DNA from 4 places in the Nonomuraea sp. NPDC003214 genome. Region 2 is predicted to be linked to each of the others. Evidence: riboswitches for the same ligand, from Rfam matches in the RefSeq annotation. Region 2 holds a riboswitch; each other region holds the start of a gene.

Region 1 (7,461 bases), on a different contig from region 2:
GGCGGTGCGCGGAGAGCGGCGAGGCGAAGGTCATCCTGACGGCGCTGTGCGGGCACGGGCACTTCGACCTCGCCGCCTACGACCGCTACCTGTCGGGCGAGATGACGGACTTCACGCTGCCGCAGGAGCGGATCGACGAGGCGCTGAGCGAGCTGCCCGGGTGAGTCAGCGCGCCGTGGGGCGCTTGCCGTGGTTGGCCTTCTTCTTCTTGCGTGCCTTGCCCTTGCGTGCGCGCTTGGCCATGTCGCATCCCTCCTGGTGATGGGCTCTCTCAATGTCTCCCGCATCGGGGCGCTGGACAAGCGTCCCGAGGACCTAACATTCCCCAACATATTCGTGTCATAATTTGGTGGAATCTGTTGGAAGGAGCGGGGGCGTGCTCGCACAGCAGCGTCAGCAGGCGATTCTCGAACGCGTCCGCAGCGCAGGCGGGGTCCGGGTGGCCGATCTCGTGCGCGAGCTCGGCGTCTCCGACATGACGATCCGCCGCGACCTGGAGGTGCTCGCCGAGCGCGGGCTGCTGGAGAAGGTGCACGGCGGCGCCACGACGCTCGGCCCCGGCTCGACCGAGGAGCCGGGGTTCACCGCCAAGTCGGCCCGCCAGCAGCAGGAGAAGGAGTCCATCGCGCGGCGCGCCGCCCAGCTCGTCCGGCCCGGCACCGCGGTCGCCCTGTCGGCCGGCACCACGACGTGGGCGCTGGCCCGTCACCTGATCGGGGTGCCGGAGCTGACCGTCATCACCAACTCGGTCCCCGTGGCCGAGGTCTTCCACCGCAATCCGCGCGCCGATCGCACGGTCGTGCTCACCGGCGGCGTCCGCACCCCCTCCGACGCGCTCGTCGGCCCGGTGGCCGTGGCCGCGATCCGGCGCCTGCACGTGGACACCCTGTTCCTGGGCGTGCACGGGATGAGCGTGCGGGCCGGGTTCACCACGCCCAACCTGCTGGAGTCCGAGACCGACCGGGAGCTGGTCAACGCCGCGCACCGGCTGGTCGTGCCCGCCGACCACACCAAGTGGAACACGGTCGGCATCAGCACGATCGCGGAGCTGCGCGAGGCCGACGTGGTCATCAGCGACCCCGGGCTGCCCCAGGAGGCACGTACGGAGCTGGCCGAACGCGCCGGCGAACTGATCATCGCGGAGGGCTCGCAGTGAAGCGCACCATCACCCATCTGGCCGACGGCCGGGAGCTGATCTACTTCGACCGGCGTGACGACGCCGACCGGAGCGCGATCGACCGGCGGCCGCTCGATCCCCGGCCGGTGGCGTCGGAGCTGCGCTACGACCCGCTGACCGAGGAGTGGATAGCGGTGGCCGGGCACCGGCAGACGCGCACGTTCCTGCCTCCGGCCGACGAGTGCCCGCTGTGCCCGTCGTCCGACACGCGGGCGTCGGAGATCCCGGCGGACGACTACGACGTGGTCGTGTTCGAGAACCGGTTCCCGTCGTTCTCCCGCAATCTCGGCAGTTACGCGGACGTGGGCGGGCTGAGCGAGGTCCGGCCGGGTGTGGGGCGGTGCGAGGTGATGTGCTTCACCTCCGAGCACTCCTCGTCGTTCTCGCAGCTCTCCGACGACCGGGTGGAGCTGGTCATGGAGGCGTGGGCCGACCGCACGGCCGAGCTGTCCTCGATCGAGGGCGTGGAGCAGGTGTTCTGCTTCGAGAACCGGGGCGAGGAGATCGGCATCACGCTCTTCCACCCGCACGGCCAGATCTACGCCTATCCGTACGTCACGCCGCGCGCCAAGCTGCAGCTCGGCGCCGCCAGGCGCTACGCGGGGCGGCGGCCGGGGCGCAACCTGTTCGCCGACGTGCTGGCGGCCGAGCGGGAGGCGGGCACCCGGGTGGTGGCCGCCAACGAGCTGTGGACGGCGTTCGTGCCCGCTGCCGCGCGGTGGCCGTTCGAGGTGCATCTCTACCCGCATCGCCGGGTGCCGGACCTGGCGGCGCTGTCGGAGGCCGAGCGGGCGGCGTTCGCCCCGCTCTACACCTCGGTGCTGCGCGCGCTGGACGGGCTCTTCGGCGTCGCGATGCCGTACATCTCGGCCTGGCACCAGGCGCCGGTCCGGCAGGACCGTGAGCTGGGCTATCTTCATCTGGAGCTGTTCAGCATCCGGCGGGCGCCGGGCAAGCTGAAGTACCTGGCGGGATCGGAGTCGGCCATGGGAGCCTTCGTCAACGACGTGCTCCCGGAAGAGGCGGCACGCATGCTTCGATCACAGGTAGATCACTAATTGATTTCCGATTGATGTCGCATTACTCGTGATCTACCACTACTATCCCTTCAAGCACGGTCATAGCACCGTGTACGCCTAATCCCGGGCGAGTTGCCCGGGAGCCGGGGACCCATCCGCACCTGGGGTGAATCCACTTCGGTGGTAGGGAAGCGACTCCCATGCCCGAACCCGTCAGCTAACCCGGCCGGCAGAGGGAGAGGAAACCCCGCACGTGGCGTCAGCGTCCCCCACGCGACTTGCCATCGGCGTCGTCACCGCGGCAGCGATGACGTTCGCCACCTGGTCAGCACCGGCCGCGGCCGAGCCCAAGCCGTCCGAGAGCCAGCTCCGCGGCGACCTGAAGCAGCTCAACAAGAAGGTCGACCAGCTCATCGAGCGCTACAACGCCAAACGCGTCGAGCTCGCCAAGGCCCGCGAGGCCGCCGAGGCGGCCAAGAAGCGGCTCGCCGCCGCCGACCAGGCGCTCGCCGCCGCCCAGCTGAAGGTGGCCGAGCTCGCCAGACTTCGTTACCAGAGCGGCACGCTGGGGCTGCCCTACTACATGGTGCCGCCCGACGGGGCCAGCGCGGCCGTGGTCGAACAGCTCACCGCCGAGCAGCAGGCCATCGTGGCCGGCGTGGCCGCCGCCCGCGACGAGCAGAAGAAGGCCGCCGACGCGGCCGCCGCCCTGGCCCGCCGGCTCAGCGCCGACACGACCGAGGTGGCCAAGCAGCGTGACGAGGCCGAGGACGTCATCGGCGACATCGAGAAGAAGCTGGAGGACCTGATCCCGTTCAGCACCGGGCGGCGCTCCGACGGCACCTGGGCCCCGCAGCTGCCGAGCGGCACTGACAACATCACCGCCCGCACCCGGGCGATGAAGGCGCAGATCGAGAAGAGCTTCAAGCTGCCGTTCAGCGTCGGCTGCTTCCGATCGGGCTCCAGCGGCGAGCATCCGCTGGGTCGGGCCTGCGACTTCATGATGAGCGCCGGCGGCTCCATGCCCACCGCGGCCAACAACGCCCTCGGCGACCGCATCGCCGAATGGACCGTGAAGAACCGGGACAAGCTCGGCGTCAAGTACGTGATCTGGAAGCAGCGGATCAACCACGGCTCCGGCTGGAACGCCATGTCCAACCGCGGCAGCATCACCGAGAACCACTACGACCACGTCCACATCTCGATGCACTGACGAGGCCGGCCGGCTCGGCGTTGACATAATATGTAGATCGGTCTAGTTTTTCGGCATGGGCAAGAAGGGGGCCGAGACTCGGCTGCGGATCCTGGAGGCGACCCAGGAGCTGGTCGAGGCGGGCGGTTATGCCAATGCCGGGCTCAACCAGGTGATCGCCGCCAGCGGGGCGCCGCGCGGGTCGCTGTACTTCCACTTCCCCGAGGGCAAGGACCAGCTGGTCGGCGAGTCGATCCGGCGGGCCGGGGCGGCGATCGGGTCGGCCTTCGACGACCTGGCCGTGGACGAGGTGCTGCGGCTGCTGGGCGATCGGCTGGAGGAGTCGGGCTGGCGCAAGGGCTGCCCGGTGGCCACCGTGGCGCTCGAGATGGCCGCCGCCAGCGACCCGCTCCAGCAGGCGTGCTCGGAGGTCTACACGTCGTGGGAGGCCGCCCTGCGTACGCGGCTCGCGGGGCGGCCGGACGCCGACGATCTCGCCGTCACGGTCCTGGCGCTGATCGAGGGGGCGCTGCTGCTGGCCAAGGCGCACCGCAGCCGGGAGCCGCTGGACCGCGTCGCCGCCGTGCTCGCCGGGCTGCTGCGCTGACCCCTGGGGCCGCCTTCCCACCACGGAGGCGGCTCTTTTTATGGCCAGAAAATATGTAGACCGATCTATTGAGGAGCTTCCTTGGACGCGATCGTCTTCGGCGCGACCGGCTTCGTCGGCCGGGCACTCGTCGCCGAGTTGCTGGGCCGCGGGCAGCGGGTGGCGGCGGCCGTGCGGACCGACACCCTCACCCCGTGGCTGGCCGAGCGGGGCGTCGCCACCGGCGGGCTGAGCGTCGTCACCGCCGACGTCACCCGCCCGCTCACCGGACTCCCCCGGGCACGCGACGTCTACAACGCCGCGGCGCGCTTCGCGTTCGGCCTCGGCGTCGAGGAGGCTCGCGCCGTGAACGTGACCGGGGCGCTCCACGTGCTCGAATGGGCCGCCACGCTCCCCCGCCTGCGACGGCTCGTGCACATCAGCGGCTACCGGGTGAGCGGCGTCCGCCCCGACTACGCCCGGCTGGGCGCGTACGAGGCGTCCAAGGCCGAGGCCGACCTCGCCGTTCATGCCAGGGCGCGCGAGCTGGGCGTCCCGCTGACCGTCGTCAACCCCAGCACGGTGATCGGCCCCGGTCAGCACCTCGGCCTGGCCTCCCTCGTCGGGGACCTGTGGAACGGGCGGCTCCCGGCGCTGCCCGGCGGCCCGGACGTCTTCCTGCCGGTCGTCACGATGGACTACTTCACGCGCTTCCTGGCGGAGATCCCCGCCGCCCCTGCGGGCGAGGACCACTGGGTGCTCGACGACGACACGCCGCCGCTGCCCGAGCTGATCGGCCTGGTCGCCCGGCACCTCGGCGCGCGCGCGCCGCGCCGGACGATCCCCGTCGGCCTGGTGCGGCGGCTGCCGCAGGCGCTCACCGGCGCCGATCCGGAGACGCTGTCGTTCCTGTCGTCGGACCGCTACCCGACGGCCTCGGCCCGCGCCCTCGCCGCCCGGGCCGGCCTGGAGATGCCGCCGGTCGCCGACGCCCTGCGCGCGTGGGCGGACGACCTGGTGGCGGCCCGCTTCGGCGCGGCGACGCCGTGGCTGCGCCCGTACGGGTTCCGGGACCGTACGTGGGTGATGGGGGACGCCCGCGACCCAGGGCACGTGCTGCTGCACGGGCTGCCGGTGAACGCCGACGTGTGGGCGCGGGTGGCCGCCCTGCTGCCGGGGCCGGTTCTCGCGCCCGATCTGCCCGGGCTGGGCCGGTCCGCGCCGTCGGACCGGCCGGTGGAGGCGTGGCTGGCCGGGCTGATGGGCAGCGTGCGGACGCGGCCGACGCTGGTGGCGCACTCGCTGGCCTGCGGGCCCGCGCTGCGGTTCGCGGTCGAGCATCCCGAGCGGGTGGGCGGGCTGGTGCTCGTGGCCCCGGCGTTCCTCCAGGCTCCGGCGTCGTGGGCGGCGCGTTCGGCCGTGGCCGCGCCCCTGCTGCGCCGCATGTCCGCCGCCCGGCTGGCCGCCACGCTGGGCGTGCCCGAAGGGCCGGAGGTGGCGAGCGCCGCGCTGGACCTGCACCGCCCGGGGGTGGCGCGGCGCGTGGTCGCGGCGCTGCGGGCGGCGTCGGCCGCACGGGACGCCACGCGGGCGCTGCTGACACGGGTGCGGGTCCCCGTCGAGATCGTGACGGGCTCGGCCGACCCGCTCACGGCCGACCCGGGGCATCCGGTGACCGAGATCGCCGGGGCCGGGCACTATCCGCAGCTCACCCACCCCGACCAGGTCGCCCGGGTGCTCAGCCGGCCGGTGGCATCCGCTCGATGAGGGACTTGGGCGCGACCTGCCGGTAGGCGTCGGCGACGATCTCGCCGATCTCCGCCCAGTCGACGTCCACGTCCAGGTAGACGCCCAGCCAGCCGCGATGGCCCACGTACGGGGGCCGGAAGAAGCGGGCCGGGTCCTCGGCCACCAGCTCCTGCTGGACGCCGGGCGGGGCCGCGCACCAGAACGCCAGGCGGTCGTCGTGGTGGTGGTCGGCGTACATGACGAACGTCTTCTTGCCCCGCACGAACCAGGTGGGCTCGCCGTGGCTGAGCCGCTCGGTCGTCTCCGGCAGCGCGAGGCACAGCCGCCGGAGCTCGTCGAGCGGGTCCGCGGTCATCCGGTGAGCCTCAGCGGGTTGATCAGGTCGGCGTAGACCAGCAGCCCGGCCATGATGATCATGACGAAGGCGAGCGCGTAGGTGAGCGGCAGCACCTTGGCGATGTCCACGTACGCGGGCTCGGGGCGGCGGCGGACCCGGGCGTAGGCCCGCTTGAGGCCCTCCCACAGGCCGCCCGCGATGTGGCCGCCGTCGAGCGGCAGCAGCGGAATCAGGTTGAACATGCCGATCGCCAGGTTGAAGCCGGCCAGCAGGTTGACGAAGATGTGGAACTTCTGGATGCCGGTCAGGTCGGAGGCGAGGATCTCGCCGCCCATCCGCCCGGCGCCGACGACGCCGACCGGGCCCTCGGGGTCGCGTTCCTCGCCGGAGAAGGCGGCGTGCCACACGCCCACCATCTTCTCCGGCAGGTTGACCAGCGACTGCGCCACCCTGCCCGTGAGCTCGGCCATGTGGCCGGCGACCGCGCCGATGCTCTGCTGCTGCATGACCTCGGTGGGCATGACGCCGAGGAAGCCGACGTTCTTCTCGATCACCTTGGGGTCGTCGGGCTTGGGCCGGTCCTGGGCGATGAGCGTGACGTCGAGCGTCATCGGCTTCCCGTCGCGCACGATGCCGAGCGCCACCTCGCCCGCGCCGTGGGAGCGGATCAGCCGGGTCGCGTCGGCCCACGAGCCGATCTTCTGGCCGTCGAAGGAGACGAGCTGGTCACCGACCTTGAGCTTGGCCTTCGCCGCGGGCGTCGCCTGGTCGCCGGGCCGGCACTCGGTGCGCTGCTCGCTGACCGGGATCACGCACGTGGTGGTGTCGGGCGAGACGACCGGCACCAGCGTGGGCATGCCGATGCCGACGAACAGCAGCGTGTAGAGGACGAAGGCGAGCACGAAGTTCATCGCCGGGCCGCCGGACATGATGATGACCTTCTGCCACCACTTCTTCCGGTAGAAGACCCGCTCCTCGTCGCCGGGGCGCACCTCTTCCTGGGCGGCCTCCCTGGCGGTCTCGATGAGGCTCTGGAACGGGCCCGTCGAGCTGCCGCGCAGCTTGGTCGGGTCGTCGCCGGGCCGGGGCGGCAGCATGCCGATCATGCGGATGTAGCCGCCCAGCGGCAGCCACTTGATGCCGTACTCGGTCTCGCCACGACGCCAGGACCAGGCGGTGGAGCCGAAGCCGACCATGTACTGCGTCACGCGGACGCCGAAGAGCTTGGCGGGCACGAGATGGCCGACCTCGTGCAGCGCGATGGACGCCATCAGTCCGATGAAGAAGATGACGATGCCCGCGACGAAGAGCCAATCCATGTACGCGCGCTCCAGGGAAGACGGAAGTCCCGACCTACCCAAGGGTAGTCGAACTCCGCACACCTGGACGGGGGCTGCACAT
Region 2 (7,461 bases):
CGGCGCTGGAGCGCATCCGCGAGGACCGCGCGAAGGTGGCCGAGCTGACCGCGGAGGTGACCGAGCACGACCAGGCGGCCCAGGTGGCGCACGAGCTGGACCTGCGGCTGCGCGCCAACGCGTTCGAGCGCTGGCTGTGCGCCGAGGCGCTGGCGCTGCTGGTCGCCACCGCGTCCGACACGTTGCGGGAGCTGTCCGACGGGCAGTACGAGCTCGTTCTGGGCAGCCGCAGCGAGATCGAGGTGATCGACCACGCGGAGGCGGGGATGCGGCGCAGCGCTCGCACGCTGTCGGGCGGCGAGACGTTCCAGGCGGCGCTGGCGCTGGCCCTGGCGCTGTCGGGCACGGTCGCCCGCGGGCTGGAGTCGATCTTCCTGGACGAGGGCTTCGGCACCCTGGACCCCGCCACGCTCGACACGGTGGCCACCACGCTCGAACGGCTCGCCTCGGGCCAGGAGCGCATGGTGGGCGTCGTCACGCACGTCCCGGCGCTGGCGGAGCGCGTCCCCGTACGGTTCGAGGTCAGCCGCGACACCGAGGGCTCGCACGTGCGCCGGGTGGGCCCATGACCGGGTTCACCGTCGACCCGTGGGATCCGGGCTACGCGGCGGCGCTGGCCGTGGAGGCCCTGTCGGAGCTGGGCACGACGAGCGCCGAGCTGATCCTGGACGTCGAGCGGCCGGTGGCCGACTGGAAGCCCGTCCGGCCGGGCCCCGGCGTGGACGCGCCCGACACGCTGCTGGTGGCCGACGGGGTGCGGCGGATCGACGCCCGCGTGTGGGTGTCGGACGCCGACGCGCCGATGCCGCTGCCGGGCATCGCGGCCTCGTTCGCGGCGGGCATCGTCCGCTGCGGGCCGGGCGGCGCGGATCTGGCGGCGATCGAGGTCGGCCGTTCGCTGATCAGCGCGTCGCCGTACGCGCCGGAGGTCAAGACGGCGCACGCCGTCTACCGGCCGGGGCGGGCGGCCGACTCCAGCATGGAGGAGCTGTCGCTGGCGCTCCAGCGCCAGGTGACCCAGCTGGAGGTGGACCTGGCCGTCAGGCACCGGGCCGGCACGAGTGACCTGCTGCTGGTCGACGGCCCGCTGCGCGGGCGCACCCACCTGCCCAACACGGTCGGCTACATCAAGACCCACCACACCGCCTACCTGCCGCCGCCGCAGTCGGCGGTCGTGTCGGCGCTCGCGCCGGGGGAGCGCACGCCGGTGTTCCTCATGGGGACGAGCTGGCGGCGGCACGCCTGGTACGTGCGGCTTCCGGTACGGTCCTCGACCCCGTGGGCGGGGATCGCGCGGTGCGAGGCGAGCGCCGAGCTGGAGCCCGCCCAGGTGACGCGGCTGGCCGACGAGCTCACGCTGGCGCTGCCGCCGCTGGCGGGCGTCGACTACAAGGACCCGCGCGCCCCGCAGAACCTCGTCCCGATCGGCGGCCTGGAGAAGCTGCTGCGCCACCATCTGGGCGACCCGCGCCTGCTCTACCGGGCGTTGCGCACGGCCTCACAGGAGTAGACCGGCTAGGGCGTGCGTCCGGGCCACCGGCGGTCGACGTAGCGGGCCAGGCCCAGGGCGACGGTCTCGACCGGCTGGTCGGCGCGGCGGACCGGGATGGCCAGGGCGGTGCGCAGCCGCCGGGCCAGGCCGCGTAGCAGGGAGCCGCCGCCCGCGAGGGTGGCGCCGCGCTCGCCGAGGTCGGCGGCCAGTTCGGGCGGGCAGTGCTCCACGGCGCGGGCGGCGGCCCGGACGATCGCGTCGACCGGCTGCCTGGTCGCCTCGTAGAGGTCGTGCACCGGGACCGTGACCACGCGCTCGCACCCGGTCTCCGGGTCGTGGCCGTGGACGAGGACCTGGCGGTGCAGCGGCTTCCAGGCGGTGCCGGCGTCGCGTTTGACGGCCTCGGCCTCGCTCTCGCTGATGAGGATGCCGTGCCGGTGTTCGACGAGGCGGGCGATGGCGCGGTTCATGTCGTCGCCGCCGACGCCGGTGGACGCGGCCGTCACCACGTCGCCGCCCGCCAGGACGGCGATCCTGGTGAGGCCGGGGCCGATGTCGACGACCATCGCGCCGGCGGGCTCGTCCAGCGCCACTCCGGCCCCGAGGGCCACCGCCAGCGCGTGCGGCACGAGGACCACGCCGCGCGCGTCGGCCTCGTACGCCAGGTCGCCGAGCGTCCGCGCGACGATCGGCGAGCAGCCGTCGGGCAGGGCCATGACCAGGCGCGGCCTGGTGAACTTGTGCACCCTGTGCACGAAGTGGCGGATGAGGAGCCGGGCCAGCTCGGGGTCTCCCGGCATGCCGCCGCGCACCGGCCAGCAGGTGTCGCCGCAGCAGACGGCCTGGGCGCCGAACCTGACGGCCCGGCCCGTCTCGGGACTTCGCGCGACGGCCGTGGGCTCGTTGAGCACGATGCCCCGGCCTCGTGCGTGGATCTGGGTGCTGACACTGCCGAGATCGATCGCGAGATCCCGGCCGAGCGGGCTCACCATGACCGGAATCTGCCCGCCATCGGGTCAAGGCAACACCAAGGAGCTAGTGCGGCAGCGACTGGCCCATCAGCGCCTGGAGCGTGACGCCGCCCAGCAGGGCGCCGTCGTCGACGACGGCGACGAGCGGGCTGTGCGTGCGGGCCATGAGCGCGGCCAGCTCCAGCAGGGTGGCGTCGCCGTCGGCGATGGGCAGCTCGCGCGGCTGCTCGGGCAGGGTCTCGCGGACCGTGCGCTCGCCGAGGCCGCGCATGAACGCGTCGGCGTGCTCCTCGTCGACGACCCTGGCCAGGGCGGGGTCGTCGAGGCAGTAGCGGGGGACGGCCAGGCGCAGCACCTGGGTGCCGGGCAGGATCGTGCGCGGACGGCCGTCGTCGTCGAGCACGATGAGCCCCGGCAGCCCGTGCTCGGCCAGCAGCCGGGCGGCGTCGGCCGCGCGGGTGTCGAGCGTCACGGTCGGGAAGTCGCTGACGAGATCGCGTGCGCGCACAGGCTCACCCTAACCGCTGGGCGGCCGTCCCGGTTTCGCGCCGTGTGGGCGATCGTGCGAAGCTGTGTACGTCCCTCAACACCAGGAGGTCCTCCATGGCGGAAACACCGGAGCCGGAAGTCAGCGAGACTCCCGAGGACGAGATGAAGCGCAAGTTCCGCGAGGCGCTGGAGCGCAAGCGCAACCAGGCCGCGGGCACGAGCGCGGGTGGCAGGGGCGCCGACGCCGCGAAGATTCACGGGGCACACGGGCCGGCTGCCAGCAAGCGATCTTTCAGGCGCAAGAGCGGCGGCTGAGATCCTGGCGTTTCAGGGGGGTACGGCAATGCCGTGCCCCCCTTTTCTTGACCCTCCTAGGTAGATCTTCGCCTGATTCATGGTGTTACCTTTGCGTTTGTCCGGTTTGGCATATACATTGGGTGGCGTTACCAGGTGGTGACCTAGCCCTTCACCAGGAAGAGGCGGCCACCTGGCGCCGAATCCCTCACGGGAACCGGGGACCCAACTTCTGGGGTGAATCCGGCCCTTCGCGGCCGGTAGGGCATCTCCACGCCCGAACCCGTCAGCTAACCCGGTAGGCGAGATGGAGAGGACACCCTACCTGTGATGTACCGCTGCGTCGTACCCCCAGCCCGCGCCCACTGAGCGGCACCACTTCCCCGAACTTCTCGCGCTCCGCGTAGCGACCGTTTGGCGTTCTGCCCGGCTACGCCCTTCTGAGTGAGCGCTTTTCCCCATTGCCTAACAAAGGACTTTACTTTTTCATGTCTGCTCGTATCGGCATGCGTTCCTTCGCCCTGCTCACCGCCACCGCCGCCGGCGCCCTCGCCTTCGGGGCCGGCGCCGCCCACGCCGACGTCGACGAGAGCCAGAAGGTGCTGCTGAAGGGCGCGACCACCGCGTCCTACTTCTGGGACGACTCCTCCGGCCGCGCCGGTGACACGGGTCTGCCCGCCAGTGGCAAGCCCATGCAGAAGGGCCTGGCCGCCAGCCCGAGCTGGCCGCTGATGACCGAGGGCTACGTCGTCTACAAGGGCAAGAAGATGCCCTTCTTCGTGGGTGACCGCGGTCCCGGCAACCCGTCCAACAACGGCGTCATGCTCGACCTGGACGCCAAGACGTTCGCCGAGCTGACCGGCGGCAAGTTCAACTCCAGCACGCTGATGGTCGACGGCAACGGCGGCAAGGGCCACATCGAGGTCCAGTACGTCATCACCAAGTGGGGCGACGGCGTGGGCAAGAAGAACCACCCCGTGGCCTTCTCGACCGGCGCCTGGTCCCGCGTGGACCGCAACCCGGCCCAGCCGCCGACCATCCTGGCGGAGAAGAAGACCGAGGAGAGCAAGCCCCGCGTCGAGGCTCCCGGCAGCGGCGGCGTCGCTCCGGCCGCGTACACCGCGAGCGAGCGCCCCGCGGGCGGCGGCTCCAAGCCCGCCGCCGCGGCGGCCGGCGAGGAGACCGGTGGCGTCGGTGGCGCCGTGCTGGCCGGCGGTCTCGCCCTGGCCGGTGGCGGCGTGATCCTCGGCCGCGACCGGCTCCGCAAGCTGATGGGCCGCTGACCCTGACGGGCAGCTGACCCAGCAAGGAGCTCAGGCGTCCGAGCCGTCCCCCGGCCGGGCGCCTGAGCCTTCCGCATGGGTGGCCGGGCGTGCTTTACGCGGGACGAATTAGAAGGTAATTCTAGTATCCGTGACCACCCACGCCTCGGCGAACGGCATCGACCTCGCCTACGAGAGCTTCGGCTCACCTGACGGGCGCCCGCTCCTGCTCATCATGGGGCTGGGCGCCCAGCTCATCCACTGGGACGACGACCTCTGCACGGCCCTGGCCGGCCAGGGGCATCACGTCGTCCGGTTCGACAACCGCGACGCCGGTCTGTCCACGCACTTCCACGAGGCGGGCGTGCCCGACTTCCGGGGCGCCGCCCCGTACCTGCTGGACGACATGGCCGACGACGCCGCCGGGCTCATGGACGCGCTCGGCTGGCCCGCGGCGCACGTCATGGGCGCGTCGATGGGCGGCATGATCGCCCAGACGCTGGCCGTGCGCCACCCGGAACGGGTGCTCACCCTCACCTCGATCATGTCGACCACCGGCCCCGCGGTCGCCCCGCCGACCGAGGCCGCGGGCGCGGTGCTGTTCGGCGCGCCGCCGGCCGACCGGGAGGCGGTCCTGGCGCAGGCGCTCAAGACCTGGTCGGTGATCGGCTCGCCGGGCTACGAGATGGACCGCGAGCGCGTCCTGCGGCTGGCCGGCCTGGCCTTCGACCGCTGCTTCGACCCGCCGGGCACGGCCCGCCAGCTCGCCGCGATCATGGCCTCCGGCGACCGCACCGAGGGCCTGGCGGCCGTCAAGGTGCCGACGCTGGTCGTGCACGGCGAGGACGACCAGCTCGTCCCGGTCGAGGGCGGGCGCGCCACGGCGGCGGCCATCGATGGGGCCGAGCTGCTGACGTTCCCTGGCATGGGGCACGACCTTCCCCGCCCGCTCTGGCCCGAGATCGTCGCCGCCGTGACGCGGCTCACCTCCCGCGTGTGACGGTGGCTCGTGCCCGCCGCGCCCCGGGCACGAGCCACCGGGTCTCAGACCTCCAGCTTCTCCTCGATGGCCCGGAGCTGGTGCCTGGCCAGGGCCAGGTTGGCCCGGCTCCGGTCGAGGGCCAGGTAGAGGAACAGGCCCTTGCCGCCGCGCCCGGTCAGCGGCCGGATGATGTGATACTGGCCGCTGAGCGAGATGAGGATGTCCTCGATCGCGTCCTTGAGCCCGAGCGAGTCCATCGTGCGCAGCTTGGCCTTGACGACCTCGGTGTTGCCGGCCGCCGCCACCTGGAGGTCCAGGTCCTTGGAGCCGCCGAGCGTGCCCAGCGCCATGCCGCTGCCGTGGTCGACGATCGCCGCGCCGATCGAGCCGTCGATCGTCATCATCTCCTTGAGCGAGATGTCCATGCCGGCCATGTCGTCCTCCGTTCGTTGTGATCGTCCCGGCGTGAGCGGTCCTCACGCCAGTTCTTCCAGCGCCTTCCTCAGCCGCAGCAGCAGGGCCACGTCCACCTGCTGCCTGGGCTCCGCGGGCTCCCCGGCGCCCTGCGGGCCCGGCTTCGGCTGCCGCTTGGCGCGTCTGGGCAGGGCGGCCCGCTCGTCGGGGAGCAGCAGCCCGGCCGCGGCCAGCCGCCGCACCGCGAGCATGACCGCGTAGCCCGTCCGGCCCAGCCGCCTGGCCAGGTCGAGCGGCGTGGCCTCCTGGTCGGCGGCGACCACGACCTCCCACTGCACGTCGGTGAGCGTCACGCCCTGCCCGCGCAGCCGGGGCGAGACCCGTACCGGTGCGGTGTCGACGGCGGCGTCGGGCCAGACGCTCGCCAGGTGGGCGCGGCGGCGCGCGCACTCGCGCACCAGCCCCGCCACGTCGAAGTACCAGCGCCCGCCCAGCCAGTGCCGCTCGCCCGGCCGGAACTTCGGCCGCGGCCCCGCCGCGGGCAGCAGGAAGAACGCCGCGTCCAGCACCGCGCCGAGCACGCAGTACTGCAGCTCGCCGAGCGTGACCGGCCCCTCCCGCAGCAGCCGCTCGCACCCGCCGTCGGCCTGCGTGCGCCGCAGCGCGGCCTCCGACACGCGCCCCCGGGAGGCGAGCAGCCGCTCGGCGCCCGGCGTGCGGGCGCATTCCATGTACGTGATCCGCCCGGCGTCGAGGTAGATCGTGCCGGCCCGGCCGACCCGCAGCGCGCCCGTGGAGCGTTCGCGGGCCAGTCCGGCCAGGTGCGTGTCCAGGGGTGGCATGCCGTCACGCCAGCAGTTCGGCGGAGATGGCGCGCAGCCGGTGCCGCGCCAGGGCGATGTTCGCGCGTTCGAGGTCCAGCCGGACGTAGATCACCAGCGGCCCGTCGAAGAGCGTGTCCAGCGGGCGCAGCAGGTGGTGGCCCTTGTCCGTGGTGATCAGCACGTCCTCGACGCGCACGGTGTCGCCCGGGCAGGCGCGCGCCAGCCCGTCGACGGTGGCGCGCAGCGTCTCCGTCAGCGCGGCGGCGGACTTCTCCGCGTCCGCGCCGGGCGGGATGGCGCTGGCGGCCACCGCCATGCCGCTCGTGTGGTCCACGAGCATCGCGTCCAGCGCTCCCGGTATCGCCATGACCTCGGTCAGGCAGCCGTCCAGTCCCAGCACGCGATCAGCTTAGGGAGAGCGGACTGACAGCAATTTCCACAAGATAAGGATCTATATGGCCCGGAGTAAGAAAAACCCAACCGCGACGGATTTATCGTGCCATTGTGGAATTTAATTCATATTCGGAGTCTCGTCCGGCAGTAAAGCCTTCTCGTCAGGCTTGAACACCAGCACGTTGTCCACGTACGACTTGACCGCCGCCGCCAGCCCGACGTCGCCCCCCTCGGCCTCCGACAGGTACCACCGGTGGTCCAGGATCTCGTGGAAGAGCTGGGCGGTCTCCAGCTTGCCGCGCAGCTCGGCGGGGATGGCCGCGAGCGTGGGCTGGAACAC
Region 3 (7,461 bases), on a different contig from region 2:
TCGCCCGCTGCCCGCCACGCCCGCGACGGCGCGTGGATACGGCGCCCGCCCGGCGGGCGTGCTGCACGAAAGGCGTCAGAGCGTCCCTCAGCTTCTTGGCGTTAAGGTCGCTGAGGTCAATCTCATAGGTGGAGCCGTCAATAGCGAAGCTGACCGTCTCATTGGCCTCGCCCCCATCGAGGTCATCGATGAGAATCTCCTGGATCTGCTTGGCCATCTACGCAATCCTTTCCCGGAGCATTGTTTCATTCGCTCGCCCAAACATATACCCGGAAAGACGTTAAGACAATTCAGCGCCACGGGATTCGGCTGAGCGGCCGATCAGTTGCGGTTGTCGGCCTGATCCTGGCGGTTTGGCCGCCGGCCGGCGCCCTCGTGCCGCACCAACTTCACGACGCCAAAGATGAAGGCGCCGCCCACGACGACGGGCGGGATGAGCGCTGACAATACCTCTGTTACGGCTTCCATTCGGCCTCGCCTCCACGGCTGACGGGGTTTCAGGGGCGCTTTATACACAGGCTGCAGGGCCGGCGCGAGCCTGGCGGACCTCGTGTCACTCGAGGCGACAGCCGCCCACACACGACCATAGCGGCACAGAGATGCCCATAGCCTGGCAGGCGCCCCAACATCCGGCAACCCGGACGCCTCATAGCCTAATGCCAGTCTCTCCAGGCTCCTTACCGGATCAAGCGGAAATTTTGCGAAAAGCCATCAGCGCAGGTACGGAACCCTCAACGAAGATCTTTTACGACCAGCGTTCCGGCCAGCCTGTCATGCGGCCCGCGCTGGAGCGGCTTGTCGATCAAGATGAGCAGGCCGACGCCAAACACGAACATTCCGGCCAGCAGATTGGCCACCGGAATGCCCATCAGCATGGCAGGCGCCGGATACAGCAGGGCGCGTTTCAGCCGGACCCGCGCCGGAAGACCCTCCGGGTCCACCCGAATCCCCATGATCGCCTTGCCGAAGGTGCGCCCACCCCGGGAAAGTGCGACCCAGTCATAGACCGTATAACCCAGGCCGGCGCCCACCCACGCGAACACGCCGGGCAGCCGCCCCTCGAACGCGTCCAACACCCCGACAGTCCGGAAGACGCCCCATAGCGCAATGAACAGAATGTAATAGAAGACTCCGAACACGAGCGCTTCAATGAGGCGGGCGACGAGCCGTTCCCACCATTCCGCCGGCAGCACGCCGGTCTCGGGTGTCGCGGCCATAACCTCACCTCGTCCGTTCGGCGGCCCTCGGCGTCCCCCCATTCTGGTACGGCTCGTACACACAAAACAGAGGCCGGCGCGATGCCGGCCCCTGTTTCGCTGTTGCTGAGACTTACTTGATCTTGACCACCACGGTGTTCGCGAACTTGTCGGCGAACGTCTGCTGCAGCGGCTTGTCCCAGAGCTGGGAAGCCGCGTTCAGCAGAACGAGGACGCCGCCGAGAAGCGGGCCGAGGAGCGGGATGACGCCCAGGACGTAGCCGCCCCAGGTCCCGCCGGCCCGCTTGAGCGCGGCGTCGTTGGGCAGTCCGCCGGACGGCATCGCATGACCCACCTGGACGACCTTGATGCCCATGACCATCTTGCCGACGGTCTGGCCGCTCATCTTCGTCATGAAGAAGTCGTAGGCCACGTAGAGCGCGGCCAGGAGGAGGTACTGGATGACGCCGACGATGAGGGAGCTCGCGATACCCGTCGTGACGCCGGTGACCGAGTTGTAGCTGACGACGAAGAAGATGCCCAGGATGAGGTTGATGATGAAGTAGACGACGCCGAAGATCAGGCCGTCGACGATCCTCGCCACCAGGCGCTGCCACCACTCCGCCAGCGGCGCGGGGGCGCCGGGCGGCTGGATGCCCACCGGCTGGCCGTACTGCTGCCCGTACTGGGGCTGGCCGTAGCCCTGCTGCTGACCGTAGGCGGGCTGGCCGTACTGCTGCTGCCCGTACTGGGGCTGCTGACCGTACTGCTGCTGCCCGTAGCCCTGCTGCTGGCCGTAGTCGGGCTGACCGTACTGCTGCTGGCCGTAACCCGGCTGGGACTGGGGCTGCTGGCCGTAAGCCTGCTGCTGGCCGTAGTCCGGCTGGCCGTACTGGGGCTGCTGGCCGTAACCCGGCTGGGACTGCGGCTGCTGGGCGTAACCCTGGCCGTAGTCGGGCTGGGACTGCGGCTGCTGACCATATTGCTGCTGCTGGCCGTAGTCGGGCTGGCCGTACTGGGGCTGCTGGCCCGACGGGGGCTGCTGACCGTAACCCGGCTGGGACTGCGGCTGCTGACCGTACTGCGGCTGCTGGCCGTAGCCCTGCTGCTGCCCGTAGTCCGGCTGGCCGTACTGCGGCTGCTGACCATATTGCTGCTGCTGGCCGTAGCCCTGCTGGGGCTGCTGGCCGTACTGGGGCTGCTGGCCGTAGCCCTGCTGCTGACCGTAGGGGGGCTGCTGGCCGTAGGGGTCGTCCACGCGGTAGCCGACGACCGTCGCGTCGGGGTCGGGCTGCCCCTGGGGGCGTCCTGCGTTCTGGCCGTATTCAGGGGAGTTCTCGGGGGAATCGTCCTGTGGATACGGCGGCTGTCCTGTGCTCACCGTGTCACCTCGCTTCGAGTGCGCATGTGGCACGTGTCAGGGCACATGCCTGTCCTGCCCAACGTATCGACATAGGTATCAACAATCACCTTTCTCGGCAGTCAAGGTCCGCGTCACCCGATGTCAAGTGGAGCAGCATGCGTGTGTTGCCCAGGGTGTTCGGCTTGACGTGTTCGAGGTCGAGGAACTCCGCGACGCCCTCGTCGTACGAGGCCAGGAGTTCGGCGTACACCTCGGGTGAGACGGGCGTGCCCTGGATCGTACGGAACCCGTGCCTCGCGAAGAAGTCCACCTCGAAAGTGAGACAAAATACACGTTCCAGCCCAAGCTCCCGAGCGGTCCTGATGAGAGCCGAGACCACGCGATGGCCGATGCCGAAACCCCGGGCCGAGGGGTGCACGGCCACGGTGCGGATCTCGGCCAGATCCTCCCAGAGCACGTGCAGCGCGCCACAGCCGACGACCTCGCCGCCCCGCTCGGCCACCCAGAACTCCTGGACGTCCTCGTACAGCGTGACGGTGGCCTTCTCCAGCATCTTGCGCCCGACGCCGGCGTAGGTGTCGACCAGGAGCTTGATCGCCCTGACGTCCCTGGTCCGCGCGCGCCTGACGAGCACTTCGGTCTCGGGGACCGCTAGCTCGGCGACCTGCTCCATGGCCATCCAGAGTACAGACCCCATTACGGCTCGACCCAAACTCCCGGACCGTCACTGTGCGTGCACGCTCCGGATTGCACGATTCCTACAGTTTCACGATCGGGCGAACTTGGGGCAAAGAGGGCATAAAGTCTTTTCTGTACGGCTCGCCACGAGATCACCTTGTGACCCGTCGGTTGTGAAACCTCTACAGACTCGGCAGTTCCGGTTGAGCAGGAACCAGGAGTGCATTAGTGTCCAGCGACGATGTCACCCGCGCACACCGCGCGGTCGACACGCCCAATCCCCGCGAGGGGAGCCGGGGACCCGCCGGCGGCGTCAACCCGCTGCCAGGGGTGAATCCGAGCCACGCTCGGTAGGGCTGCTCCGGCCCGAACCCGTCAGCTAACCCGGTAGGCGTCAACGGAAGGAGCTTGGTTGGACAGGCGCTCTGGCAAGAAGCGATTCGGTGTCGTCGGCTTGGCCGCCGTGGCCGCACTGGTCCTCGCTCTGCCCTTGGGCTCACCAGCCTCCGCCGACCCCAAGCCTTCGCTCAAGGAGCTCTCCGAGCAGGTCGAGGAGATGCACCTGGAGATCGAGACGCTGGCCGAGCAGTACAACGGCCAGCGGGAGAAGCTCAAGACGGCCCAGAAGGCCGCCGACAACGCCAAGAAGACGCTCGCCGCCAGCGAGGCCGAGCTGGCCGACAAGCGCTCCAAGGCGATCCTGCTCGCGCAGACCACCTACATCAACGGCGGCCTGTCGGGCACCCTGGCGTTCGTCAACTCCGACGACCCCGAGGGCTACCTCGACCTGGCGGCCACCAACTACGCGATCCAGCAGCAGCAGGGCGAGGAGATCCTCCAGCTCACCAAGGCGATGCAGGCGGCCGAGCGGGCCCGCGCCGGCGCCAAGGCCCGCATCACCGAGGTTTCGAAGATCGTCAAGGACCTCGACGCCAAGCGCGACCGGATCGTCAAGCTGGTCGGCAAGGTCGAGAGCAGCCTGTTCAGGCGCGCGCTCGGCGAGGCCGGCCGGCCGGGCACCCCGGCGGTCAAGGTCAACCTGCCGATCCCGGGCTCGGGCAAGGCCGCCCAGGCCGCCAAGTGGGCGCTCACCCAGCAGCTCAAGCCGTACATCTGGGGCGCCGAAGGGCCGCGCGGCTACGACTGCTCCGGTCTGGTGATGGCCGCCTACCAGCAGGTGGGCATCTCGCTGCCGCACTACACCGGTGACCAGTGGACCGCCGGCCGGCACATCTCCAAGGAGGAGCTGCGCGCGGGCGACCTGGTGTTCTTCTACAACGACCTGCACCACGTGGGCATCTACCTGGGCGGCGGCATGATGGTGCACGCGCCGCGCACCGGCGACGTGGTGCGGATCGCGTCCATCGCCCGGCGCCCCTTCGCCGGAGCCGTCCGCATCGCCGACTAGCCGGCGCCAGAGCCCGGCTATCGGCCCTAGATGAGCTGCCTGCGGGCAGCCCAGGCCACCGCCTCGATCGCGGTGGCCACGCCTATGCGGTCGCAGATGCCGCGCAGTCTTCGCCGCACGGTGCGACCGCTGATGTCAAGGCGCCGGCCGACCCGGTCCACGGTGACGCCCTTGGCCAGTTCGGCCAGCAACGCCAGATCGGCACGGCTCAGCTCAACGCCTTCTGTGAGCACATCCATCGGGAGCCCTCCCCCCCACCAGCACCACCCGGAGACGTCTACGGCCCGACCGGAGCGGCACATCCTCGCAGACGGTAAACGCATCCAGGAAAGGTCGTCAAGCACGAAATTCGCCGCACTTGACCTCCTCCGTTGACATGATCCGTTGTATGTGAAGTACTCGCCATATGTCGGCACTTATCGGAGCATGATGATCGATCACAGCGATCCTGACTACGCTCCTTTGACGCCAACGGACATGCTCGGGTTCGATCCATCCGACCCCGGCTTCCTGCGCGACCCGTACACCCGTTACCGCGAGCTGCGCGAGAGCGACGCGCTGCTGCGGACCCGCGGCGGACTCCTCGTCGCCACCACGCACGAGCTCTGCTCCGCGGTGCTGCGTGACGCCCGGTTCGGCCACGGCGCCCCGCCCGACGGCGAGCCGCCCCGCTCGTTCCTGATGATGAACCCGCCGGACCACACCCGGCTGCGCGGCCTGGTCAGCCGGGCCTTCACCCCGGGCATGATCAGGCGGCTGCGCCCGCGGATCGAGGCCATCACCGCCGGGCTTCTCGACGCGCTGCCCGACGAGGCCGACCTGATGAGCGCGTTCGCCTACCCGCTGCCCGTCATGGTGATCAGCGAGATGCTCGGCGTGCCGCCCGAGGACCACGAGCGCTTCCGCGGCTGGAGCGAGACGCTGGCCAGGAGCCTCGACCCGATCGTGCCACCGGACCTGATCTCCCGGACCGAGCACGACCGGGAGGAGTTCCGCGAGTACTTCCGCCGCCTCATCGCGCTGCGGCGCGAGCGGCCCGGCGACGACCTGCTCAGCGCGCTCGCCCAGGTCGAGGAGCTGACCGAGCAGGAACTGCTCGGCACCTGCGTGCTGCTGCTCGTGGCCGGGCACGAGACGACCGTCAACCTCATCGGCAACGGCGTGCTCAACCTGGTCAGGCACGGCGTGCTCGGGCGCGCCGCCGACGCGCCCCAGCAGGTGGTCGAGGAGGTGCTCAGGTACGACCCGCCCGTGCAGCTCACCATGCGCGTGGCGCTGGAGGACGTGGAGCTGGCCGGGACCGCCGTGCCCGCCGGCAGCGCGGTGCTGGCACTGGTCGGGGCCGCCAACCGCGACCCCGCCGCGTTCGCCGACCCGGACCGCTTCGACGTGGAGCGGACGCCGGGCCGGCATCTGGCGTTCGGGCTGGGCATCCACTTCTGCCTCGGGGCGCCGCTGGCCAGACTGGAGGGCGAGATCGCGCTGCGCGCCCTGGCTCAGGCGGCGCCGAAGCTGGAGCTGGCCGACCCCGCGCCGCCGTACAAGGGAAACCTGGTGCTGCGCGGGCTCGCCACCCTGCCGGTGCGGCTCAACGGGAGGGCTTGACCAGCGGGAAGAGGATCGTCTCGCGGATGTTCTTGCCGGTGAAGGCCATGATCATCCGGTCGATTCCGGCGCCCATGCCGCCCGTCGGCGGCATGGCGTACTCCAGCGCCTGGAGGAAGTCCTCGTCGAGCTGCATGGCCTCCGGGTCGCCGCCGGCCGCCAGCAGCGACTGCTCGACCAGGCGGCGGCGCTGCTCGATCGGGTCGACCAGCTCCGAGTAGGCGGTGCCCAGCTCGGTGCCGAACCCGATCAGGTCCCACTTCTCGGTGAGCAGCGGGTTGTCGCGGTGCTGCCGGGTCAGCGGGGAGGTCTCCAGCGGGTAGTCCATGACGAACGTGGGCTGGATCAGCGTGTGCTCGACCAGCTCCTCGAACAGCTCCTGGACCAGCTTGCCCTGGCCCCACTTGGCGTCCCAGTGCACCTCGTGCTTGTCGGCCAGCGCGCGCACCCGCTCCAGCGGCGTCTCGGTGGTGATCTCCTCGCCCACCGCGCCGGACACCAGGTCGTAGAGCTTCACCCGAGGCCACTCGGGCAGCCCCAGGTCGACCTCGACGCCGTCGTGCACCACCACGGTCGTGCCCAGCGCGGCCACCACGGCCTTCTGGTACATGCGCTGGGTCAGGTCGGCCATGTCGTTGTAGTCGAGGTAGGTCCCGTAGGCCTCGATCATGGTGAACTCGGGGTTGTGCGTGGAGTCCGCGCCCTCGTTGCGGAAGTTGCGGTTGATCTCGAAGACCTTCTCGATGCCGCCCACGACGAGCCGCTTGAGGTAGAGCTCGATCGCGATGCGAAGGTAGAGCTCCATGTCGTAGGCGTTGATGTGGGTCTTGAAGGGCCGGGCCGCCGCGCCGCCGTGGATCGGCTGGAGCATCGGCGTCTCGACCTCCAGGTAGCCCTCCTCGTGCCAGAAGTCGCGGACCGCGCGCACGGTGGCGCTGCGGATGCGCGCCATCTCGCGGGCCTCGTCGTTGACGATGAGGTCGACGTAGCGCTGGCGGACCCGCGCCTCGGGGTCGGTGAGGCCGACGTGCTTCTCCGGCAGCGGGCGCAGGCACTTGGCGGTGATCTGCCAGCTGTCGGCGAGGATCGACAGCTCGCCGCGCCGTGAGGTGATCACCTCGCCCTCGACGCCGACGTGGTCGCCGAGGTCGACGTCGCGCTTCCAGGCCGCCAGCGACTCCTCGCCCACCTTGTCGAGCGAGATCATCACC
Region 4 (7,461 bases), on a different contig from region 2:
GGATCGCGCAGGCCGGGCAGCCGTGGCGGGACCTGGCAGCGGCCGGGATCGTGCTGGCCGCGCTGGGCAAGTCGGCGCAGCTCCCGTTCTCGTACTGGCTGTCGGGGGCGATGGCGGGGCCGAGCGCGGTGTCGGCGCTGCTGCACTCGGCGACCATGGTGGCGGCGGGGGCGTACCTGCTGCTGCGGGTGCAGCCGCTGCTCGCGGCCACCGGGTGGGCGGCGGCGGCCGTCGCGTGGGCGGGGGCGGTGACGGCGCTGCTGCTGGGCGCGGTGGCGCTGGCGCAGCGCGACCTCAAGCAGTTGCTGGCCGCCTCGACGTGCGCGCAGGTGGGGTTCATGGTGCTGGCGGCCGGGGCAGGGGCGGTGGCCGGAGGGACGGCGCACCTGGTCGCGCACGCGGCCGTGAAGAGCCTGCTGTTCCTGTGCGCGGGGGCGTGGCTGACGGCGCTCGGCACCGAGGCCCTGGCCGGGCTGCGGGGGGCCGGGCGGTGGCGCCGCCCGGTGGGCATGGCGTTCGCGGTGGGGGCGCTGGCGCTGGCCGGGGTGCCGCCGCTGTCGCTGTGGGTGACCAAGGACGCGGTGCTCGCCGCGGTGCCGTCGCCGGGCCTGTCGGCGGTCGCGCTCGCGGCGGCGCTGCTGGCCGCCGCGTACGCGGCCAGGGCGCTGGCCGCGGTGTGGCGGCCGGGGACGGTCCCCACGGCGGGGGAGCGGCGGGTGTCCCGCGCGGTGACCGGGCCGCTGCTGGCGCTCGCGCCGGTGGCGGCCGGGCTGTCGGTGCTCGGGCTGCCCGCCGTGTACGCGGGCTGGCGGCAGCTCGTCGGCGCCGGCGGCGAGCCGGGCCCCGAGGTCGCGGGGCTGGCGGTGACGGGCTTGGCGGCGAGCGCCGTGACCGCCGCCGGATGGGCGATCGGCGTACGGGCGCGTCAGGGAACCGCGTGGCGTGAACGGGCCGTGGAGCTGGGACAGGGCAGGCTGGCAGCGGGGCTGCGGGGGTGGCTCGGATTGCGGCGGGGGGCGATCGGCGGAGTGTGGGAGCCGGTGAAGGCGCTGGCGGGGGCGCTGGCGCGGTTCGACGACCGGGTGCTCGCGCGTACCGGGGAGTGGCTGGCGGGCGGGGTGACGGCGGCGGCCGGGGTGGCGGGACGGCGGGCCGAGGGGCTGCTCGACGGGGTCGTGCGCGGCGCCGCCGGGGCGCTCGGCGGGGCGGCGTGGCTCGGGCGGGCCCGCGTGGAGCGCCCGCTGGAGCATCTGGTGCGCGCGGTCGCGGCGGGCGCCGGAGCCCTGGGCCGGGCCGCGCGGCGCCCGCAGGCCGGGCAGGCGCACCTCTACCTGGCGCAGGCGGCGGCCGCGTTCCTGCTGCTGGCCGTCGTGCTGATGCTGGTGCGGTGACCGTGCTCACCGTGGTGATCTTCCTGCCGCTGGCCGCCGCGCTCGGCCTGCTGGCCGTGCCGCGTGTGCGCGGGCGGGCCGCGACCTGGGTGTGGATCGCGGTGTCGGCCGCCGACCTGGCGCTCGTGGCGGTCATGTGGGCCGGGTACCGGGGCGGGATCGGGTACGAGACGCGGCTGCGCTGGATCCCGACGCTGGACGCCGGCTACCACGTCGGCGTGGACGGGCTGTCGCTGCCGCTGATCGCGCTGACCGCGCTGCTGTTCCTCGTGTGCGGCGTCCACTCGCTGGGCGAACGGCGGCGCGAGCGGGCGCACGCGGCGCTGTTCCTGTTCCTGCAGTCGGTCTCGCTCGGCCTGTTCGCCGCGCTGGACCTGCTGCTGTTCTTCGTCTTCTTCGACCTGTCGATCGTCGGCATGTACTTCGTGATCGCCGGATGGGGGCACGGCGACCGGGCCAGGTCGGCGCTGACGTTCTTCCTCTACACCTTCCTCGGCTCGCTGGCGCTGCTGCTCGGCTTCGTCGGCCTGTTCCTCGGCGGCGGCACGTTCGACCTGGTCGAGCTGGCCCGCAATCCGCCCTACGCCGGGTCGCCCGGCGTCGCCTCGCTGGTGCTGCTGGCCGTCGGCGTGGGGCTCGCGGTCAAGACGCCGGTCTTCCCGGTGCACACCTGGCTGCCGCCCGCCCACACCGACGCGCCCGCCGCCGGGTCGGCGATCCTGGCGGGCATCCTGCTCAAGATGGGCACCTACGGCCTGGCCCGCGTCGCCATGCCCGCGCTGCCCGACGCCTGGCGCGCCCACGCGTGGCTGATCATGGCGATCGGGCTGGTCAGCGTGCTGTACGGGGCGCTGGTCGCGCTCGCCCAGCCGAACCTCAAACGGCTCGTGGCCTACACCTCGGTCAACCACATGGGCTACGTCGTGCTCGCCCTCGGCGCCGCCGGGCTGGCGCCGGGCGGCGGCCGGGCCGGGGAGCTGGCCGTGTCCGGGGCGGTCACCCAGATGGTCAGCCACGGCCTCATCACCGGGGCGCTGTTCCTGCTCACCGGCGTCCTGTGGGACCGGGCCGGCACGTACGAGATGGACCGGTTCGGCGGCGTCGCGGGCCGCGCCCCGGCATTCGCCGCGCTGCTGGCCGTGGCCGCGTTCGCGTCGCTGGGGCTGCCCGGGTTCTCCGGGTTCATCGCCGAGTTCCAGATCTTCGTCGGGGTGATCGGCGCGGGGGCCGTCGTCCTGGGCGCCGCGGCCGTGCTCGGCATCCTCATCACCGCCGCGCTGTTCCTGCGCGCCCTGCAACGGGTGCTGCTCGGCGGGCCGGGCGAGCTCACCGGCCGCGTCACCGACCTGCGGCCCGCCGAGACCGCCGCCGTGGCGCCGCTGCTGGCGCTGTCAGTGCTCATCGGCGTCGCGCCCCGGTGGCTGCTGGACCTCGTCGAGCCCGCCGCCGCCGCGCTCTCCTCGCTGGCCGGCCGGTGAACGACGACCCGGCCGCGCTGCTGCCCGAGCTGCTCCTGCTGGCCGGGGCGGTCGCCGGGCTGCTCACCGGCATGTTCGTGCCGCGCGGGCGGCAGCGCGCGGTCGCGTGGATCTGCGCCGCCGCGCTCGCCGCCGCCCTGGCCGCCACCGTCGCCGCCACTGTCACCGCCACCGTCACCGCCGCCGGGGACGCCGCGTTCGGCTCGTACGCGCCCGACGCGCTCACCCAGGCGGCCCGCGCCGTCGTGGCGGGCGGCACGCTCCTGGTGATCGCCCTGGTGGCCGCCGAGGCGCGCGGGCACCGCCGCGAGGCCGAGGCGTACGTGCTCGTCATGCTCGCCGCGCTCGGCTCGGTGCTGCTGGCCGGGGCCGGTGACCTGCTCGTCCTCGTCCCGGCGTACCTGCTGGCCAGCATCCCGGCCTACGCGCTCGCCGGGTTCGGCAAGGACGCGCCGGGCACCGAGGCGGCGCTCAAGTACTACCTGATGGGCGCGTTCCTGGGCGTGCTGATGCTGGCCGGCGTCACCCTCCTGTCGGGCCTGGCGGGCGCCACCGGCTACCGGGCGGCCGGGGCGGCGCTCGCGCTCGCGCCCGGCGCGGCGACGGCCTGCGCCGTGGTGCTGCTGCTGGCGGGGCTGCTGTTCAAGGCGGGCGGGGTGCCCGCGCACTTCTGGGTGCCGGACGTGGCCGAGGGCGCCCCCGTCGCCGTCGCCGCGTTCGTCACCACCGTGCCCAAGATCGGCGCGCTGGCGGCGCTGCTGCGCGTCGCGGACGAGCTCGGGCCCGGCGGCTGGGACGTCCTCGTCGCGATCGTCGCCGCCGCCACGATGACGCTCGGCAACCTGGCCGCCTTCCACCAGGACGATGTGCGCCGCCTGCTCGCCTACTCCACGATCAGCCAGGCCGGGTACGTGCTCGTGCCGGTCGCCGTCGCCCAGCACACCGCGCTCGCCCGCCCCGCCGTGCTGTTCTACCTGGCCGCCTACGCGGTCACGAACGTGGGCGCGTTCGCCGTGGTGGCCGCCACCGGGCGCGGCACACTCGACGGCTACCGGGGGCTGGGGCGGGCCGCGCCGGGGCTCGGGCTGGCGCTCGTGGTGTGCCTGCTCGGGTTCGCGGGCATCCCGCCCGCCGCCGTGTTCGTCGCCAAGGTGCTCGTGTTCGCCGCCGCGTGGGACGGCGGTCACGCCTGGCTGGCCGTGCTCGTCCTGGTCAACACCGTGGCGAGCCTGTACTACTACCTGCGCTGGGTCGCCGTGGTGTTCCGCGGCGACCCGCCGGCCGCGCCGCCTCCGGGCCTGGCGCGCGCGGTCGCCTGCGTGGCGGCCGTCGCCTCGCTCGCCCTCGGGGTGGGCGGCGGCGTCCTGCTCGGCCAGGCCGCCTGAGCCGTCACGCCTTCCCGGCGGTGGCGGCCCAGTCGAGCAGCGCCTGGGCGGTGTCGAAGCGGCGGCCGGAGTCGCTCTCGCCGAGGATCACCCCGACCAGCAGCCGGCCGTCCCGCTCGGCGGCGAACGCCAGCGTGTAACCGGCGGCGCGCGTGTAGCCGGTCTTCACGCCGACCGCGCCCGGCTGGGCGAGCAGCCGGTTGGTGTTGCGCCACGAGTAGGAGCCGTGCTCACTCGTCGCCTCGACCGAGTGGTAGCGCGCCGAGGTGATCGACTTCAGCGTCTCGTTCCGCAGCACCGCCTCGGCCAGCCGCGCCTGGTCGGCCGCCGTGGAGTGGCCGCCGCCGTTCGTCGGCATGCCGTCGGCGTTGACGTACAGGGTGTCGGCCATGCCCAGCTCGCGGGCGGCCGCGTTCATCTTCCCGACGAACCCCTCGACACCCGGCCCGTACGTGCGCGCCAGCACGTGGGCCGCGTCCGCGCCGGACGGCAGCAACAGGGCGTGGAGCACGTCCCGCACCGGCAGCCGGTCACCGGCGCGCAGCCCGGCGACGGCCGCGCCGCCCCGGGCCGCGTAGCGCACGTCCTCGGCCGTCACCTCGACGACGTCGGCCGGGTCGGCCTCCTGGAGCACGACGTGGGCGGTCATCATCTTGGTCAGGCTCGCCACGGGAAGGCGCTCGCCGGCGTCCTTGCTGTAGCGGACCTCGCCGGTGGAGGTGTCGACGACCAGTGCGGCCCGCCCGAGCACGGCGGGCGCGTCAGCGGGCGCGTACGAGGCCGGGCCGGCGAAAGAGGCCGTGGTGGCGGGGGTTGCTGTGGTGGCCGCGTGGGCGGTGGTCGTGCCGGTCGTCAGGACGCCGGCGGCGAGGGCGGCGCCGGCCAGGGCGCGGCCCCAGCGGCGCGGCCGGGCGCTGGAGAAGAGGGAGGTGGGCATGAGGGGCTGTGCTCCTTGCTTCCATGCCGCCTACCGGGTTAGCTGACGGGTTCGGGCCTGGAAGTGCCCTACGGGCGCGGCCGGGGGAGCCTGCGCGCCGATTCACCCCAAGAGAGAGTGGGTCCCCGGTTCCGCGTGACGCGGATTCGGCGGCCGCGGGCCCGGCGAACGGGCCCACGGTCCGGGCATTGCGCGCATAAGGTACGAAACTTGACAAACTATGGCAAATCGCCCGTCAAATAGTGTTGCACCACCGGCCCCACACTGCGCGCCAGTTCCTCGGCGGACATCGCGACCACGGGCGGCAGCCGTACGACATAGCGGGTGAAGGCCAGCCCGAGCAGCTGCGTGCTCACCAGCCCGGCCCGCCGCGCCGCCTCCTCCGGCCCGCAGCCGAGCGCCCGGCCGACGAACGAGGCGACCTGGGAGGTGAACACGTCGCGCATGCTCTGCGCCGCCAGCGCGTTCGTGGACGACGAGCGCAGCAGCAGCATGATCGCCTCGTCCGACAGGTCGCCCTCCCAGCGGGACAGGAAGTGGCGCGCCATCGCCTCGCCGAGGCGCTCGCGCGGCGGCGCGGGCAGCTCCTCCAGGTTGAGCCGCAGGTCCACCGCGGCGCGGAAGAGGCCCTCCTTGTTGACGTAGTAGCGCATCACCATGGACGGGTCGACGCCGGCCAGCGAGGCCACCTTCCGGATGGTGGTGCCCGCGAACCCCTGCTCGGCGAAGAGCTTGCGGGCCGCGCCGAGGATCGCCGTGCGCGTGGCCTCGGACCTTTCCGTGAACGCCATGCCAACAAGTGTAGACCAACGCTTGTGGTCAAAAAGGTGCTGGCCGGGCCGGGCAGATCTTGGTAAGAAGAGCGGGTGGACCTCATCCCCGTGGAGTTCGAGGCGTTCGACCGCCGCATCGCCGACGTCACCGGTGACCGCAACCTGGAGCGCCTCCACCGGGGCACCCGCTGGGCCGAAGGGCCCGTCTACGTCCCCGCGGGCCGCTACCTGGTCTGGAGCGACATCCCCAACGACCGGATGCTGCGCTGGGACGAGCTGACCGGCGCCGTGGGCCCGTTCCGCCAGCCCGCCGGCTACGTCAACGGCAACACCCTCGACCGCGAGGGCCGGCTGATCTCCTGCGAGCACGGCGCCCGCCGGGTCACCCGCACCGAGCACGACGGCTCCGTCACCGTGCTCGCCGACCGGTGGCGCGGCAAGCGGCTCAACAGCCCCAACGACGCCGTCGTGCGCTCCGACGGGTCCGTCTGGTTCACCGACCCGCCCTACGGCATCCTCGGCGACTACGAGGGACACCGGGCCGAGCCGGAGATCGACGGCTGCCACGTCTACCGGATCGACCCCGGCGGCGAGGTGAGCATGGTGGCCGGCGACTTCGCCCGCCCCAACGGCCTGGCGTTCTCCCCCGACGAGCGGCTGCTCTACGTCGCCGACACCGAGCGCCGCCACGTCCGCGTCTTCGAGGTCACCCGCGACGGCACGCTCACCGGCGGCAAGGTGTTCGCCGAGCAGCAGGGCGAGGCCGACGGCAGCTACGACGGCATGCGGCTCGACGACACCGGCCGCCTGTGGGCCGCCGTCGGCCGGTCGCTGCACGCCTACCACCCCGACGGGACGCTCCTCGGCAGGCTGCACCTGCCGGAGAGCGCCTCCAACCTCGTCTTCGGCGGCCTCAAGCGCAACCGCGTCTTCATCACCGCGACGACGTCCCTCTACTCGATGATGCTGAGCCTGAGGGGCGCCGCCCCGGTGTGGGCTACCTGAACGCCCAGGTGAACAGGTGCAGCTCGCCGTCCTCCGGGTCGGAGAAGGCGAAGCTGCGCACCTTCTTGCCCGGGTCCAGCGCGATCGGCTGCGAGGCGTACACGTGCGCCGGCACCGGCTGCAACGCCCACGAGCCCCAGAACAGCCGGTGCGGCGTGCGCGCCACGACCTCGTTGCCGAACTGCGGCTGCCCGCCGCCGAAGTCGAGGATCCAGTCGCTGAAGCCGAGCTTGCCGGTGCTGGTCGTGCCGTCGGCGTAGGTGACGGTGACCTGCGACTCGGGCCAGCCGTTCACGCCCGTGCCCAGGAAGGCGACGCTCGTGGCGCCGTCGGGCGCGGCCACCTCCAGCGCCTTGCCGCCGGTGCGCACGTTGTCCCACTCGCCGCGCCCGCGGTCGGGCCAGGTGAACGAGTAGTCCCGCCACGTCACCGTGCCGCCCGGCGTGAGCCCCGCCTCGGCCAGCGCCTGCGCCGACAGGCTGAAGCCCGGCC

What was found. Region 2 has a riboswitch for cyclic di-AMP ahead of ACWDXC_RS07480 (hypothetical protein). Riboswitches for the same ligand answer to the same signal wherever they lie in the genome.
Region 1: another riboswitch for cyclic di-AMP. It lies ahead of ACWDXC_RS38045 (coiled-coil domain-containing protein); the one in region 2 lies ahead of ACWDXC_RS07480 (hypothetical protein).
Region 3: another riboswitch for cyclic di-AMP. It lies ahead of ACWDXC_RS28330 (C40 family peptidase); the one in region 2 lies ahead of ACWDXC_RS07480 (hypothetical protein).
Region 4: another riboswitch for cyclic di-AMP. It lies ahead of ACWDXC_RS14435 (D-alanyl-D-alanine carboxypeptidase family protein); the one in region 2 lies ahead of ACWDXC_RS07480 (hypothetical protein).

The regions. Positions count from the first base shown of each region.
Region 1 is NZ_JBSFSX010000016.1:126,872-134,332, reverse strand. Features, by position in the region: gene ACWDXC_RS38065 (TrpB-like pyridoxal phosphate-dependent enzyme) at 1-164, shown strand, start outside; gene ACWDXC_RS38060 (50S ribosomal protein bL37) at 166-243, opposite strand; gene ACWDXC_RS38055 (DeoR/GlpR family DNA-binding transcription regulator) at 377-1,156, shown strand; gene galT (galactose-1-phosphate uridylyltransferase) at 1,153-2,235, shown strand; cyclic di-AMP (ydaO/yuaA leader) riboswitch at 2,301-2,442, shown strand; gene ACWDXC_RS38045 (coiled-coil domain-containing protein) at 2,450-3,409, shown strand; gene ACWDXC_RS38040 (TetR/AcrR family transcriptional regulator) at 3,465-3,995, shown strand; gene ACWDXC_RS38035 (alpha/beta fold hydrolase) at 4,077-5,741, shown strand; gene ACWDXC_RS38030 (MmcQ/YjbR family DNA-binding protein) at 5,713-6,078, opposite strand; gene ACWDXC_RS38025 (M50 family metallopeptidase) at 6,075-7,379, opposite strand.
Region 2 is NZ_JBSFSX010000002.1:527,081-534,541, forward strand. Features, by position in the region: gene ACWDXC_RS07455 (AAA family ATPase) at 1-569, shown strand, start outside; gene ACWDXC_RS07460 (hypothetical protein) at 566-1,510, shown strand; gene ACWDXC_RS07465 (rod shape-determining protein) at 1,516-2,484, opposite strand; gene ACWDXC_RS07470 (CBS domain-containing protein) at 2,528-2,971, opposite strand; gene ACWDXC_RS07475 (DUF5302 domain-containing protein) at 3,067-3,267, shown strand; cyclic di-AMP (ydaO/yuaA leader) riboswitch at 3,434-3,566, shown strand; gene ACWDXC_RS07480 (hypothetical protein) at 3,735-4,529, shown strand; gene ACWDXC_RS07485 (alpha/beta fold hydrolase) at 4,660-5,508, shown strand; gene ACWDXC_RS07490 (hypothetical protein) at 5,553-5,924, opposite strand; gene ACWDXC_RS07495 (hypothetical protein) at 5,967-6,746, opposite strand; gene ACWDXC_RS07500 (roadblock/LC7 domain-containing protein) at 6,751-7,128, opposite strand; gene ACWDXC_RS07505 (DUF4032 domain-containing protein) at 7,240-7,461, opposite strand, start outside.
Region 3 is NZ_JBSFSX010000009.1:84,054-91,514, reverse strand. Features, by position in the region: gene ACWDXC_RS28350 (histone-like nucleoid-structuring protein Lsr2) at 1-217, opposite strand, end outside; gene ACWDXC_RS28345 (RDD family protein) at 732-1,217, opposite strand; gene ACWDXC_RS28340 (RDD family protein) at 1,330-2,577, opposite strand; gene ACWDXC_RS28335 (amino-acid N-acetyltransferase) at 2,663-3,232, opposite strand; cyclic di-AMP (ydaO/yuaA leader) riboswitch at 3,499-3,646, shown strand; gene ACWDXC_RS28330 (C40 family peptidase) at 3,650-4,645, shown strand; gene ACWDXC_RS28325 (LuxR C-terminal-related transcriptional regulator) at 4,672-4,884, opposite strand; gene ACWDXC_RS28320 (cytochrome P450) at 5,123-6,250, shown strand; gene lysX (bifunctional lysylphosphatidylglycerol synthetase/lysine--tRNA ligase LysX) at 6,234-7,461, opposite strand, start outside.
Region 4 is NZ_JBSFSX010000004.1:432,445-439,905, forward strand. Features, by position in the region: gene ACWDXC_RS14420 (NADH-quinone oxidoreductase subunit 5 family protein) at 1-1,391, shown strand, start outside; gene ACWDXC_RS14425 (complex I subunit 4 family protein) at 1,388-2,869, shown strand; gene ACWDXC_RS14430 (NADH-quinone oxidoreductase subunit N) at 2,866-4,254, shown strand; gene ACWDXC_RS14435 (D-alanyl-D-alanine carboxypeptidase family protein) at 4,259-5,191, opposite strand; cyclic di-AMP (ydaO/yuaA leader) riboswitch at 5,204-5,353, opposite strand; gene ACWDXC_RS14440 (TetR/AcrR family transcriptional regulator) at 5,410-5,982, opposite strand; gene ACWDXC_RS14445 (SMP-30/gluconolactonase/LRE family protein) at 6,058-6,969, shown strand; gene ACWDXC_RS14450 (GH92 family glycosyl hydrolase) at 6,962-7,461, opposite strand, start outside.